Regions from separate parts of the Kitasatospora sp. NPDC029312 genome, predicted to be linked through region 2. Evidence: riboswitches for the same ligand, from Rfam matches in the RefSeq annotation. Region 2 holds a riboswitch; each other region holds the start of a gene.

Region 1 (4,203 bases), on a different contig from region 2:
GCCGTGGTCGAGGCCGAGCTCGACCGCTACCTGCCGTTCCTGGCCACCACCAAGGTGCTGATGGGCGCGGTGCGCGCGGGCGTCGGTCGGGAGACCGGACACGAGGTCATCAAGGAGCACGCCGTCGCCTCCGCGCTGGCGATGCGCGCGGGCGCCCGGGAGAACGAGCTGCTGGACCGGCTGGCCGCCGACGAGCGGATCCCGCTGGGCCGGGCCGCACTGGACGCGCTGCTGGCCGACAAGCTCTCCTTCACCGGTGCGGCCGGCGCCCAGGTCGCCGAGGTGGTCCGCCGGGTGGAGGCCGTCGCGGCCGCCTACCCGGAGGCCGCCAAGTATGCTCCCGGCGACATCCTCTGACGCTTCGTCAGTCCTTCGTGGGCCCTGCCGCCGGACCGGTGGCGGGGCCCTCGTGCGTGTGGACGTGGCCCGGGTCGAGCGGCGGGGTGGTGCCGCAGTTCCATGCGCAGTCCGGCTCGGCGACCGGGCGGTCCTCGGGCGCGAGCACGTTGCCGCGGACGGTGGCGGAGGCGATCAGCCCGCCGCCGGCCAGCAGGCCCGCGCAGATCAGCATCGCGGTGTGGAAGGCGGAGTCCACCGCGGACGGCACCCGGTAGGCGTCGCCGCTCAGCCCGGCCAGCGCGGGGAGGGCGGCCACCGCGAGCAGGCCGGCGGCGCGGGCGGCGGCGTTGTTGACGCCGCTGGCGATGCCCGCGTGCCGTACGTCGACGGCCGCCAGCACCGTGGCGGTCAGCGGCGCCACCAGCAGGGTCATCCCACTGCCCATCACCGCGACGGCGGGCAGCACGTCCACCCAGTAGGAGGAGCCGGGGCCGATGCGCAGCATCAGCAGCACGCCGGCGGCGCACAGCAGCGGGCCGACGGTGAGCGGGACGCGCGGGCCGATCCGCTTGCCGAGGCGCCCGGCGCGCGCCGACAGGGCCAGCATCAGCACCGTGATCGGCACCAGGGCGAAGCCGGAGACCAGCGGGCTGAAGCCGGACACGATCTGCAACTGCACCACCAGCAGGAAGAACACCCCGCTGAACGCCGCGTAGACGCAGAGGGTGACCAGGTTGACGGCGGTGAACAGCCGGGAGGAGAACAGGCCGAGCGGCAGCATCGGCTCGGGTGCCCGGCGTTCGACGGCGACGAAGGCGGCCCCGAGCAGCAGGCCGGACGCGCCGGTGAGCCAGACGGCGGGGGACAGGCCCTCCCCGGCGGCGGTGAGCGCGTAGGTGACGGCGCCGAGGGCGAGCGCGGCGAGCAGGGCGCCGGGCACGTCGAAGCGGCCGGAGGCGGACTCGTCGCGGCTCTCGGGGACGTAGCGGGAGGTCACCGCGACCACGGCGGCGGCCAGCGGCAGGTTCAGCAGGAAGATCCAGCGCCAGCCGGGCCCGTCCACCAGCCAGCCGCCGAGGAAGGGGCCGACGGCCGCGGACACCCCGCCGAGGCCGGACCACAGGCCCACTGCGGCCGAGCGGTCGTCAGGGTCGAAGACGGCCTGGAGCATGGCGAGCGAGCCGGGGGTGAGCAGCGCCCCGCCGATGCCCTGGACGGCCCGGGAGATGATCAGCACCTGGATGTTCGGGGCGGCGGCGCAGGCGGCGGACGCGGCGGCGAACCAGATGACGCCGATCAGGAAGACGCGGCGCCTGCCGTACCGGTCGCCGAGTGCTCCGCCGAGCAGGATCAGGCCCGCCAGGGTGAGCAGATAGGCGTTCAGCGTCCATTGCAGGGACGCCAGGGAGGCGCCGAGGTCGGTGCCGATCCGGGGCAGCGCGACGTTCACCACGGTGCCGTCGAGCATCGCCATGCTGGAGCCGAGCACGGTTGCCAGGAGCACCCAGCGACCCCGCGCGGTGCTCAGGCGCAGGGTGCCGGCCTTTGAGGTGGCCACGGGCTGATCCTGCGCCCCACGGGGTGCACGTGACAAGGGTCACCGGGCGGTGTGTCCGTTCCGAACGGTGCGTGAGCGGACGGTCGCCGTCCGCGGCCGAGTTCGCCGCAGGGTCATGGATCAGTGGCGCCGCGTGTTTGGATTGTGTACGTACGGTGTGGTCGGCCATGCGGAGGGTCACCGTCCGGCGGGGGATCGTTGTGCGTTCAAGAGATCGACATTGCTTCACTCGAACGGATGAGTTTTAGTTCAGCGACCGCCCGGCCAGCCCGGGCGGATCCACCGGGTGGAACGCCGAGTCCTGCCGCTGCCCGGCGGTTCGAACTGAGCTCTGTACGGCAGGAGCGGGGGACCCACAGGTAAGTCGCCGGACCGGACTGCGCGCTTCTCGGCGCGAACGTCCAGGACCGGCTAGGGGTGAAGCCGCGCATGCGGCCGGGCAACTCCAGCCCGAACCCGACAGCTCACCTCGCAGGCGTCGGAGAGGAAAATTCCATGCCTGCTCAGGCCCGTCGTATCGCCCTGCCCCGCGCCGCCCGCATCGGCATCGCGACCGCCGTCACCGGTGTGTCCTTCGTCCTGCCGCTCGTGACCGCCGTGAGCGCCCAGGCCCACGGCACCGCCGCTGCCCCGGCCGCTTCGGCGCCGCAGCACACCGCCGCCGCGGACGCCCCGGCCGCCACCCCGGCCGCCGCCCAGGAGAGCTACCGCGTCGTCAGCGGTGACTCGCTGTCGAAGATCGCCGAGGCCAAGCACGTCGAGGGCGGCTGGCACGCGCTGTACGAGCGCAACCGCTCGGTGGTCGGCGCCAACCCGAACCTGATCTTCCCCGGTCAGCAGCTGTCGATCACCGCTCAGGCCGACGCCCCGAAGCCGGCCGCTCCGGCCGAGCCCGCCGCTCCGGCCAAGCCGGCCGCCCCGGTGCAGGCCCAGACCGAGGCCGCCAAGCCGGGCGTCCAGGTCCAGACCCAGGTTCAGACCGCCGCTCCGGCCCAGGCCGTCACCGCCGCGCCGGTCGCCGCCACCTCGGGCTACGTCGCCCCGGTGGCCAACCCGGTGCTGGGTGAGGCCTACGGCGTGGCCGGTTCGATGTGGGCCTCCGGGCACCACACCGGTCAGGACTTCGTCGTCCCCACCGGCACCCCGGTGCGCGCGGTCGCCAACGGTGTCGTGGTGAAGGCCGGCAACGGCGGCGCCTACGGCAACGAGGTCGAGATCAAGCTCGCCGACGGCAAGTACGCCCAGTACGCGCACCTGTCCGTGATCGGCGTGAAGATCGGTCAGACCGTCACCGTCGGCCAGCAGCTCGGCCTCTCCGGCGCCACCGGCAACGTGACCGGTCCGCACCTGCACTTCGAGATCCGCACCGGTCCGGAGTACGGCTCGGACATCGACCCGGTCGCGTACCTGCGCGCCCACGGCGTCGCGCTCTGACCCCGGTCGGACCGCACGCCGCCCCCGCTCGGACACTGCTCTGACCGCGGGTTTCAGGAACCACCGCTGGTGCGGGGCGAATCGACCGCCCGGGATGGTCATGTCGGGTGACCGCTCGACCGGGTGATCGCCGCACCGGTGGACATGGGCGCGGGACACGCCCAAGGCCGGCCCGGCTCCACGAGGACTCCTCGTGGAGCCGGGCCGGCCGCTGCCGTTCCCGGGGTCGATCCGGGGGCCGGTCAGTGCCGGTGGGCGGGCAGGCCGTGCTCGGCGGCGCCCAGCAGGGCGTGCATCCGGTGGCCGAAGTCCTCGGTGTCACCGGCGGGTTCCCGGAAGACCAGGCGGACGTCGCGGTGGCCGTGCGGGACCGGGCGGTGCGTCAGACGACGACGGCCTGGGCGTCGATCTCCACCAGCATGGGCTCCCGGGGGAGTTCCACGAAGACGGTGGTGCGGCAGGGCTTCACGCCGCCGGGCTTGATGTTCTCCTCGATGAACTCGGCGTAGACCTCGTTCATCAGCGGGAAGTCGGCGCGCTTGGTGAGGTAGACCCGGAACATCACCACGTCCTCGATGGTGGCGCCGCCCGCCTCGACGATGGCCTTGACGTTCTCCAGGGTGCGGCGGGTCTGGGCCCGCACATCGCCGTGGTGGATCAGCTCGCCGGTGGCCGGGTCCTGCGAGCCCTGACCGGACACCTGCAGGATCGGGCCCTTGCGGACGCCCTGGGAGAACATCCAGGCGGGGACGGGCGCGCCGTCGGTACGAATCTCGATCTTCTCGGGCACAGGGCTCCTTCGGTCGTGGCGGATCATCAGTTTCGCTCGGACCGGCCGCAGTCGGCCGAGACGGCACGGGCGGTGGCGAGCA
Region 2 (4,203 bases):
TCTGGGACCGTGACTACGGCGCGACTCTCAGACATCGCGGCGCAGGCGGGGGTCAGCGAAGCCACCGTCTCCCGCGTACTCAACGGCAAGGCGAACGTCTCCGCCGCGACCCGGCAGACCGTGCTGGCGGCGCTCGACGTGCTCGGTTACGAGCGGCCGACCCGCCTGCGCCAGCGCAGCGCCGGACTGATCGGACTGATCACGCCGGAGTTGAGCAACCCGATCTTCCCCGCGCTGGCGCAGGTGATCGAGCAGGTGCTCAGCCGGCACGGCTACACGCCGGTGCTGTGCACCCAGACGCCGGGCGGGTCCACCGAGGACGAACTGGTCGAGATGCTGGTCGACCGGGGCGTGGCGGGCATCGTCTTCGTCTCCGGGCTGCACGCCGACAGCACCGCCGACCACGACCGCTACGCCCGACTGGCCGGGCGCGGGGTGCCGTTCGTGCTGATCAACGGCTACAGCGAGCGGATCGACGCACCGTTCATCTCGCCGGACGACCGGTCCGCGATGTGGATGGCCGTCCAGCACCTGGCGGAACTCGGGCACGAGCGGATCGGGCTGGCTGTCGGGCAGCGGCGGTACGTGCCGGTGCTGCGCAAGATCGAGGGCTTCACGGCCGCGATGCGCGAGGTGCTCGGGCGCAGCCTGGAGGAGGCCGAGGAACTCGTCCACCACACGCTCTTCAGCGTGGAGGGCGGGCACGCGGCGGCCGGGGCGCTGCTCGACAAGGGCTGCACGGCGATCGTGTGCGGGAGCGACATGATGGCGCTCGGGGCGATCCGGGCGGTGCGGCAGCGGGGGCTGTCGGTGCCGCAGGACGTGTCGGTGGTCGGCTTCGACGACTCGCCGCTGATCGCCTTCACCGAGCCGCCGTTGACCACGATCCGCCAGCCGGTGGAGGCGATGGCCACGGCGGCGGTGGACGCGCTGCTGGAGGAGGTCGGCGGGAACGCCGCCCAGCGCGGGGAGTTCATGTTCCAGCCGGAGTTGGTGATGCGCGGGTCCACGGGGGCCTGCGCGCGCTGAGCAACCGGCGGGGAAGCGCCGGGGACGGTAGCGCCGTGAACGGGCGGGCTCCGGAGAGCAGTTGCTCTCCGGAGCTCGCCCGTCGGCGTGTGGCGCCGCTTTTGCGGCGTGGCGGCTGGGGCGGCCTTTCGGCGGGCGAGGACAAAGACGCCACCGCCACCCCCGGGCTTTGCCGGGGGTGGCGGGTGGTCAGCGTCCGGGCAACGGCGGACAGATGACAGATGATGAAATCTGTTATCTGTTATCTGTCGGCTGTTAGCTGTCAGCCGTCGCCCGTCAGCCGTGGGCCGTTGCCTCAGACCCGGCCGGCGAAGTCCGGGGCCCAGTTGGCGACGGTCTGCTCGCGGACGCCCGCGCTCGGGTTGGCGGCCTCGACGTACTTGCCGCCGCCGACGTAGATCGCGACGTGGTACACGCCGGAGTCCTGGCCGTTGTTGGACCAGAAGAGCAGGTCGCCCGGCTGGAGGCTGTCCAGCGAGACGTGGGTGCTGGCGGCGGCCTGGTCGGCGGCGACGCGCGGGATGCTGATCCCCGCGGCACGCAGCGCGGCCTGGGTGAGGCCGGAGCAGTCCCAACCGCCGTTGCCGGTGCCGCCGTAGACGTAGGCCTGGCCGACCTGGGACTCGGCGAAGGACACCGCGGCCGCCATGCTGCCGGTGGCGGCCTGGGCCGGAGCCTGGGTCTGCGCCGGGGCGGCCGGCTTCGAGGCCTGGGCGGTCGGCTGGGCGTTCACGGCACCGCCGTTCGCGGCCTGACCGGCCTTCTGGGAGCGGTTGAACCAGTTGAAGTCCGAGCCGGAGGTGGAGGACTGGTCGGCCTGGGCCTGGTCGCCGTCACCGAAGGTCAGGTGCTGGCCCGGGTAGATGGTGTTCGGGCCGTCGGTCAGGGTGCTGCGGTTGAGCTCGTACAGCCGCTGCCAGCCGCCCTGGACCTTGTGCTTGTCGGCGATCGAGGACAGCCAGTCGCCCGCGACGACGGTGTAGTCGCCGTTCTGGGCGTGGGCCTGGCGCTGCTGCGCCCAGGTGCCCTTGGCGGAGTCGGTGGAGGGCTGCGCCTGCTCCGGGGCGGGCGCGGCCGGCTGGGCGGGCTTCGCGGCCGGGGCCTGGGTCTGCGCGGGCTTGGCGGCGGGCTTGGCGGCGGTGCCGGCCGAGGTGTCGACGGCCGCCGGGGCGCCGCCCTTGGTCAGACCGGCCTGGATGGAGCAGACGGGCCAGGCACCGGGGCCCTGGGAGGCGAGGACCTTCTCGGCGACGGCGATCTGCTGGTCCTTGGTGGCCTGGTTGGCCTGCGGGGCGTACGAGGTGCCACCGAAGGCGGCCCAGGTGCTGGAGGTGAACTGCAGGCCGCCGAAGAAGCCGTTGCCGGTGTTGATGCTCCAGTTGCCGCCGCTCTCGCACTGGGCGACCTTGTCCCAGGTGGCGACGGAGGCGGCGTTGGCGGTGCCGGTGGTGAGGCAGGGGATGGTGAGGCCGACGCCCGCGACGCCGAGGGCGGCGATCACGCGACGGGTACGGCCGGACAGGCGGGTGCCGTTGGTGGGCAGCATGAAGACGCGGTCCTCTCCCACGCCTGCGAGGTGAGCTGTCGGATTCGGGCCGGAGTTGCCCGGCCGCGCTGTGGGCGCGGCTTCACCCCTAGCCCTGGACCGTTCCGAAGAACGGCCCGGGGCGACTTACCTGTGGTTCCCCCGCTCCTGCCGTGGTGCGTTTTCGCGCTGCCAGGACATCCGACGGCAGGATTCGGCGTTGCGGATGAACTGGGTCCGTGTGGTCACGAACGGGGAGCACGTTAAGCAGACTTAAGTTCAAACTGCAAACATCTGTGATGTGCATCACGGTTTACGGAAAACAGTCAAATCGGACTTCGGTCGTGATCAAAAATGATCGTTTTCCGATAATCCACTTGCGGACCCGCGAAATTGTCTCCGCCTCAGAAACGGGCTGACGGGCTGTCGACGAGCGTGACGGGCGCGCCGTGGCGGCGGCCGGTGGCGATGGAACGAGCGCCGGAAAACGGTCCCGGCATTCCGGTCCGAAAGCGCGACAGATCGGACATCACGCCCGATCGCACCCCTATCTCCTTTATTTCCCGTACCAGGACAACCGGACGGGGCGGGAGCGGGAGTGCGGGCGCGGGCAAGCCGAAGGGCCCGGAACGAAGCCGTTCCGGGCCCTTCGGACCTTCGATGCGGGACGAGCGCGACAAGTGGCGCGACCGGCGGGCCCGGAGGCCGCCTGTCAGGCCTCCAGAGGCCCCTGGGCGGCCGCGTGGGCGCCGCGGGAGCCCTCCTCGGCCGCCGCGGCCTCCTCCTCGGCCCGGGCCAGCTCCTCCGGGGACGGCATCGGCAGCGCGGCCAGGTAGGTGGAGGCGATCAGCTGGCCGATGGCCGGGTAGGCGCCCAGCGGCGCGGCCGAGGGGCAGCCGGTTTCCTCGGCGGCCGTGGCGAGCAGCTCCGAGTCCGCCTCGGGGCCGATCACCAGCGGGGCCAGCGCCGGGCGCTGGGAGCCGGTCTCCTTGAGGTGGTTGACGGCCCCGGCGACCGAGCCGGGTACGTCGAGCGCGGCGGCGACCACCGGGACGGCCAGCCGGGCGGCCAGCAGCACACCGGTGATCCCGGCCGCGGCGGCTGCGTCCTCGCCGCCCACGGTGGTCAGGACCACGCCGTCCGCGGCGGTCGCGATGGCGAACAGCCGGGCCCGGTCGGCCCGGGCCAGCCCGGCCTCGGAGAGCCGTACGTGCACGGCCTCGGCCAGCAGCGGGTGCGGGCCCAGCGCGTCGGTGACGGTCGCGCCGTACTCGGCGGCGATGGCGTGCAGTCCGGCCAGGAATCCGTGCGGCCCCGGCACCAGCGGCACGACGACGGGCGTCGGCAGGCCCGCCTCGGCGGCCCCGGCCAACAGCTCGGCGACGGTGCGCTCGTCCCCGCCCCTGCCCGCGGCGCCGTCGGCGGGGAGGTAGCCGACCGCCGCCTGGACGCCGGTGTGCTCGCTGCGGACGATCGAGAGCAGTTCCTCCACGACCGAACGGGACTCGGGCCCGGCGATCGCGGGCACGGCGAGCACCAGGGCCGGCGAGCCGGTGGGGATCTCGGGGCGCTCAGGGCGGCGGTGGCGCCCCCGCGCACGGGAGCCTGGAGTGCGGACGGGCAGTGGCGCGCCCGGGATGGCTGCGGTG
Region 3 (4,203 bases), on a different contig from region 2:
GCCGGCCTTCTGGATGGCCTCGGTGATCAGGTCCAGGGCCTCGCGGTTGCTGTCCAGGTTCGGCGCGAAGCCGCCCTCGTCGCCGAGGCCGGTGGACAGGCCGCGCTCCTTCAGCACGCCCTTGAGGGTGTGGTAGACCTCGACGCCCCAGCGGACGGCCTCGGAGAAGGACTCCGCGCCGATCGGGGCGATCATGAACTCCTGGATGTCGACGTTGGAGTCCGCGTGCGAGCCGCCGTTGAGGATGTTCATCATCGGGACGGGCAGGACGTGCGCGTTCGGGCCGCCCAGGTAGCGGAACAGCGGCAGGTCGCTGGCCTCGGAGGCGGCGTGCGCGACGGCCAGCGAGACGCCCAGGATGGCGTTGGCGCCGAGCGAGGACTTGTCCGGGGTGGCGTCCAGGTCGAGCATGGCCTGGTCGATCAGGCGCTGCTCGGTGGCGTCGTAGCCGACGAGCTCGGGGCCGATCTGCTCGATGACGGCCAGGACGGCCTTCTCGACGCCCTTGCCGAAGTAGCGGTTCTTGTCGCCGTCGCGCAGCTCCAGGGCCTCGAAGGCGCCGGTCGAGGCACCGGACGGGACAGCGGCACGACCCGTGCTGCCGTCGTCGAGGCCGACCTCGACCTCGACCGTGGGGTTGCCGCGGGAGTCGAGGATCTCACGGGCTACGACGACATCGATGGACGGCACGAGGCATCTCCTTGCGGAAGCAGGGTCCGGCTGACGGTGGTGATGTCGGCGGACGATTGCGGAGTCGTTACGACCAGAGCCTAACCGCCCGGGCTCCCGGGGCCACGTTGGCCTCGGTCCCGTCTCAGCGTGTGGCCCTGCTACCCCCCGGTAGTTCACCTGCTTGTCCCAGCTTGTCCCCCCGGGCGCGGACGAATGCGGACGAAGGGGCCGGCCCGTCGGCCGGCCCCCTCACCGGGCCTCAGCCGAGGTGCAGCACCTGGCCGGGCATGATCAGGTCCGGGTCGCCGCCGACGGTGGCGCGGTTGCCGTCGTACAGCGCCTGCCAGCCGCCGGACACGCCCTGGGCGGCGGCGATGGTCGACAGGGTGTCACCGGAGCGCACGGTGTAGTCGTGGCCGGCCGGGGCGGCCTGGGCCGGCTGGCCGGCGCGCGGGGCGGCGTGCTTCGGGGCGTACTGCTGGACCGGCTGCTCGGCGGGCTGCTCGGCCTGCTGGGGGGCGGCGTGCTTCGGCGCGTACGACTGGGCGGGCTTCTGGGCGGGCTTCGCGGCCGCCTTGGGGGCCTGCTGCTTGGGGCTCTGCTGCTGGGGGGCCCGCTGCTGCGGGGCGGACCGAGCGGCGTCCGACGAGGTGTCGACGACGGCCGGGGCGCCGCCCTTGGTCAGGCCCGCCTTCTTCGAGCAGACCGGCCAGGCGCCCGGGCCCTGGGAGGCCAGCACCTTCTCGGCGACCGCGATCTGCTGGGCCTTGCCGGCCTGGTTGGCCTGCGGCGCGTACGCGGTGCCGCCGTACGCCTGCCAGGTGCTGGAGGTGAACTGCAGGCCGCCGTAGAAGCCGTTGCCGGTGTTGATGCTCCAGTTGCCGCCGCTCTCGCACTGGGCGACGGAGTCCCAGGCGGAGGCCGGGGCGGCGGAGGCACCGGTGGCGGTGAGGAGCGGCAGTGCGAGTCCGACGCCGGCCACGCCGGCCACGGCGATGGCCTTCTCGGTCTGGGTGCGACGACGGTGACGGCCGGTTCCAACGAACAGCATGAAGGGTCCCTCTCCGCACGCCTGCGAGGTGAGCTGTCGGGTTCGGACCGGGAGGTGGCCCGGCCGCCGTACGCGGAAACGTTCCGCTCGGGCGGCTTCACCCCAAGCCGTGGGGACGGCAACAAACCTGGTTCCCCCGCCCCTGCCCAGGGTTCTGGTCGGTTTCCCGTGACGCGGCGGGCAGGATTCGGCGTCCCGCGCACGGGGTCCGCAGCTGCGAACTCCCCGGAGACTAGACAGATCCTCAGACCGATCACAAGCTCATATCGCAGATATCACATGGAAATCACGGCATGTGATCAATCGCCTACCAGCAGCGGCTGTTTGTCCGGTTTGATAGGCCTTCATACCGACCTGAGCCATGGGCCAGCGACCTGCCGTCAGCATCTCGGAGCCTCAGGACCGGCGTGCGGTGACCTCGCCTCAGGACTGAATTCGACCGGAAGTTCGCGCAATCCACGCATGATCAGACCGCCCCGCCAGCGCAGGTTCTCCGGACTCTCGGCCAGTCGGAGATCAGGCAGCCGCGAAAGCAGCGTGGCCAGGGCGGATCGCCCTTCGAGCCGGGCCAGCGGGGCGCCGATGCAGTAGTGGATGCCGTGCCCGAAGCCCAGGTGGGGATTGTCCGCCCGGGCCAGGTCGAGGGTGTTCTCGGCCGCGAACCGGGCCGGGTCGCGGTCGGCCGCCGCCAGCACCACCAGCACCGGGTCGCCGACCGGGATGTCCACCCCGCCGATGGTCAGCGGGCTGGTCGCGAACCGCCAGGTCGCCAGCTCCACCGGCCCGTCGTAGCGCAGCAGTTCCTCGATCCCGGTCTCCAGCAGGGCGGTCTCCCCGCGCGCCACCGACTCCTGCAGCAGTGCCCGCTGGCCCGGGTTGCGCAGGAGTGCGTACGTCCCGTTGCCGATCAGGTTGATGGTCGTCTCGAACCCGGCGAAGATCAGCACGAAGCACATCGCGGCGGCCTCGTTCTCCGTCAGGTGCTCGCCGTGGTCGCTGGCCCGGATGAGACCGGAGATCAGGTCCTCACCGAGGTCGGCGCGCTTGCGGTGGATGAGGTCCACCAGGTAGGCGCGGATGCGCTTGACCGCCCGTCCCACGCCCCCGCGCTGCCCGCCCTGGTGGCGGATCATCATGCCCGCCCAGTCCCGGAGGTCGTCCTGGTCCTCGGCCGGGACGCCCAGCATGTCGCAGATCGCGTAGATGGGGAGCGGGAAGGCGAACTCGTGGATCAGGTCGGCCGAGCCGCGCTGCGCGAAGCGGTCGATCAGCCGGTCGGTGAGCTGCTGCACCCGCGGCTCGAACTCGGCCACCCGGCGCGGGGTGAACGCCTTGGACACCAGGCGGCGCAGCCGGGTGTGGTCCGGCGGGTCGATGTTCAGCAGGTGGGTCATCAGGTCCGCCTGCCGCTCCCCCGGGATGCCGACCCGGCCGGTGCGGTGCGCCTGCCCGCTGTGGTGCGCCGGGTTCTTCGACAGCCGGCTGTCCGCGAGCGCCTGCCGGGCGTCCGCGTACCGCGTCACCAGCCAGGCGTCCACGCCGCTCGGCAGCGTGGTGCGGTGCACCGGGGCGTGCTCGCGCAGCCAGGCGTACGCCGGGTACGGGTCGGCGGCGAACTCCCAGGTGAAGAGCTGCGGGGCGGGCTGGGCGGCGTCGGGCTGAGCAGGCATGGGTCGACCGTAACCGCTGTCCCGGGCGGGCCCGGAACGCCGGCGGTCCGCCGCGGCGCGCGGGTGGGTCCCGAGTCGATCGCAGGCGGAGCGCGGCGGGGGCGCGAGCCGTCCGTCAACGGCGCGCGAGCGGCGCGCCAACGCTCCGTGGACGGGCCGTGGACGGGCCGTGGACAGCTCTTGGACAGAGCTTGGCCGGGTGGCGGGCGTGAGCCTGGTCACCTGAGGGGTAATCCCTGTTGCGGAGGGTCAGGTCGTGCCTACGATCCTCCGCAGTGTGCGTGGGCGCCGGTGCGGTGTCGCCCACAGGGAGGAGCAGACCATGCGGGTCAGCGGGGCAGTCGTCGTCATCGCGGTGCTCGACGGCGGTTCGGGAGCCGACCTCGCCCGCCGGTTCACGGCGGCCGGCGCCGCCGGGATGCTGATCGCCGACACCGACGTCGGTGTCGCCGAGGACCTCGCCGCCGAACTCGACCGGCCCGGCTGCCCCGTCGTCGGCGTCGCCGGTGACATCCACCGGCCCAGCGACGTCGCCGCCCTGGTCGACACCGCCGAGAAGCACCTCGGGCCGATCGACCTCTTCTGCGTGGCCGGCCCGAACGGCGAGCGGATCGTCTCCCTCGCCGATCTGGACGCCCAGCTCGACCTGGAGCGCCTCGCCGAACTCGTCGCCCTGGTCGGCGAGGCCATCGGCGAGCTCGTCCCGCAGCAGCGGCGCCCGGCCGAGCACACCGCCACCGCGGCCTGACGCCCTCCACCGCGGCTTCAGGCCCGCTACTCCGGCTTGAGCCCCTCGGCCGCGCGCACCGC

The links. Region 2 has a riboswitch for cyclic di-AMP ahead of ACZ4WV_RS25610 (transglycosylase family protein). Riboswitches for the same ligand answer to the same signal wherever they lie in the genome.
Region 1: another riboswitch for cyclic di-AMP. It lies ahead of ACZ4WV_RS18495 (M23 family metallopeptidase); the one in region 2 lies ahead of ACZ4WV_RS25610 (transglycosylase family protein).
Region 3: another riboswitch for cyclic di-AMP. It lies ahead of ACZ4WV_RS24700 (transglycosylase family protein); the one in region 2 lies ahead of ACZ4WV_RS25610 (transglycosylase family protein).

Annotation. Positions count from the first base shown of each region.
Region 1 is NZ_JBVHXY010000020.1:88,672-92,874, reverse strand. Features, by position in the region: gene purB (adenylosuccinate lyase) at 1-357, shown strand, start outside; gene ACZ4WV_RS18500 (MFS transporter) at 365-1,897, opposite strand; cyclic di-AMP (ydaO/yuaA leader) riboswitch at 2,215-2,390, shown strand; gene ACZ4WV_RS18495 (M23 family metallopeptidase) at 2,393-3,331, shown strand; gene ACZ4WV_RS18490 (RidA family protein) at 3,714-4,121, opposite strand; gene ACZ4WV_RS18485 (IclR family transcriptional regulator) at 4,148-4,203, opposite strand, start outside.
Region 2 is NZ_JBVHXY010000035.1:14,508-18,710, reverse strand. Features, by position in the region: gene ACZ4WV_RS25615 (LacI family DNA-binding transcriptional regulator) at 10-1,029, shown strand; gene ACZ4WV_RS25610 (transglycosylase family protein) at 1,325-2,596, opposite strand; cyclic di-AMP (ydaO/yuaA leader) riboswitch at 2,588-2,774, opposite strand; gene ACZ4WV_RS25605 (sirohydrochlorin chelatase family protein) at 3,267-4,203, opposite strand, start outside.
Region 3 is NZ_JBVHXY010000032.1:68,718-72,920, forward strand. Features, by position in the region: gene eno (phosphopyruvate hydratase) at 1-690, opposite strand, end outside; gene ACZ4WV_RS24700 (transglycosylase family protein) at 932-1,723, opposite strand; cyclic di-AMP (ydaO/yuaA leader) riboswitch at 1,728-1,893, opposite strand; gene ACZ4WV_RS24705 (cytochrome P450 family protein) at 2,104-3,393, opposite strand; gene ACZ4WV_RS24710 (SDR family NAD(P)-dependent oxidoreductase) at 3,716-4,141, shown strand; gene ACZ4WV_RS24715 (nucleoside triphosphate pyrophosphohydrolase) at 4,168-4,203, opposite strand, start outside.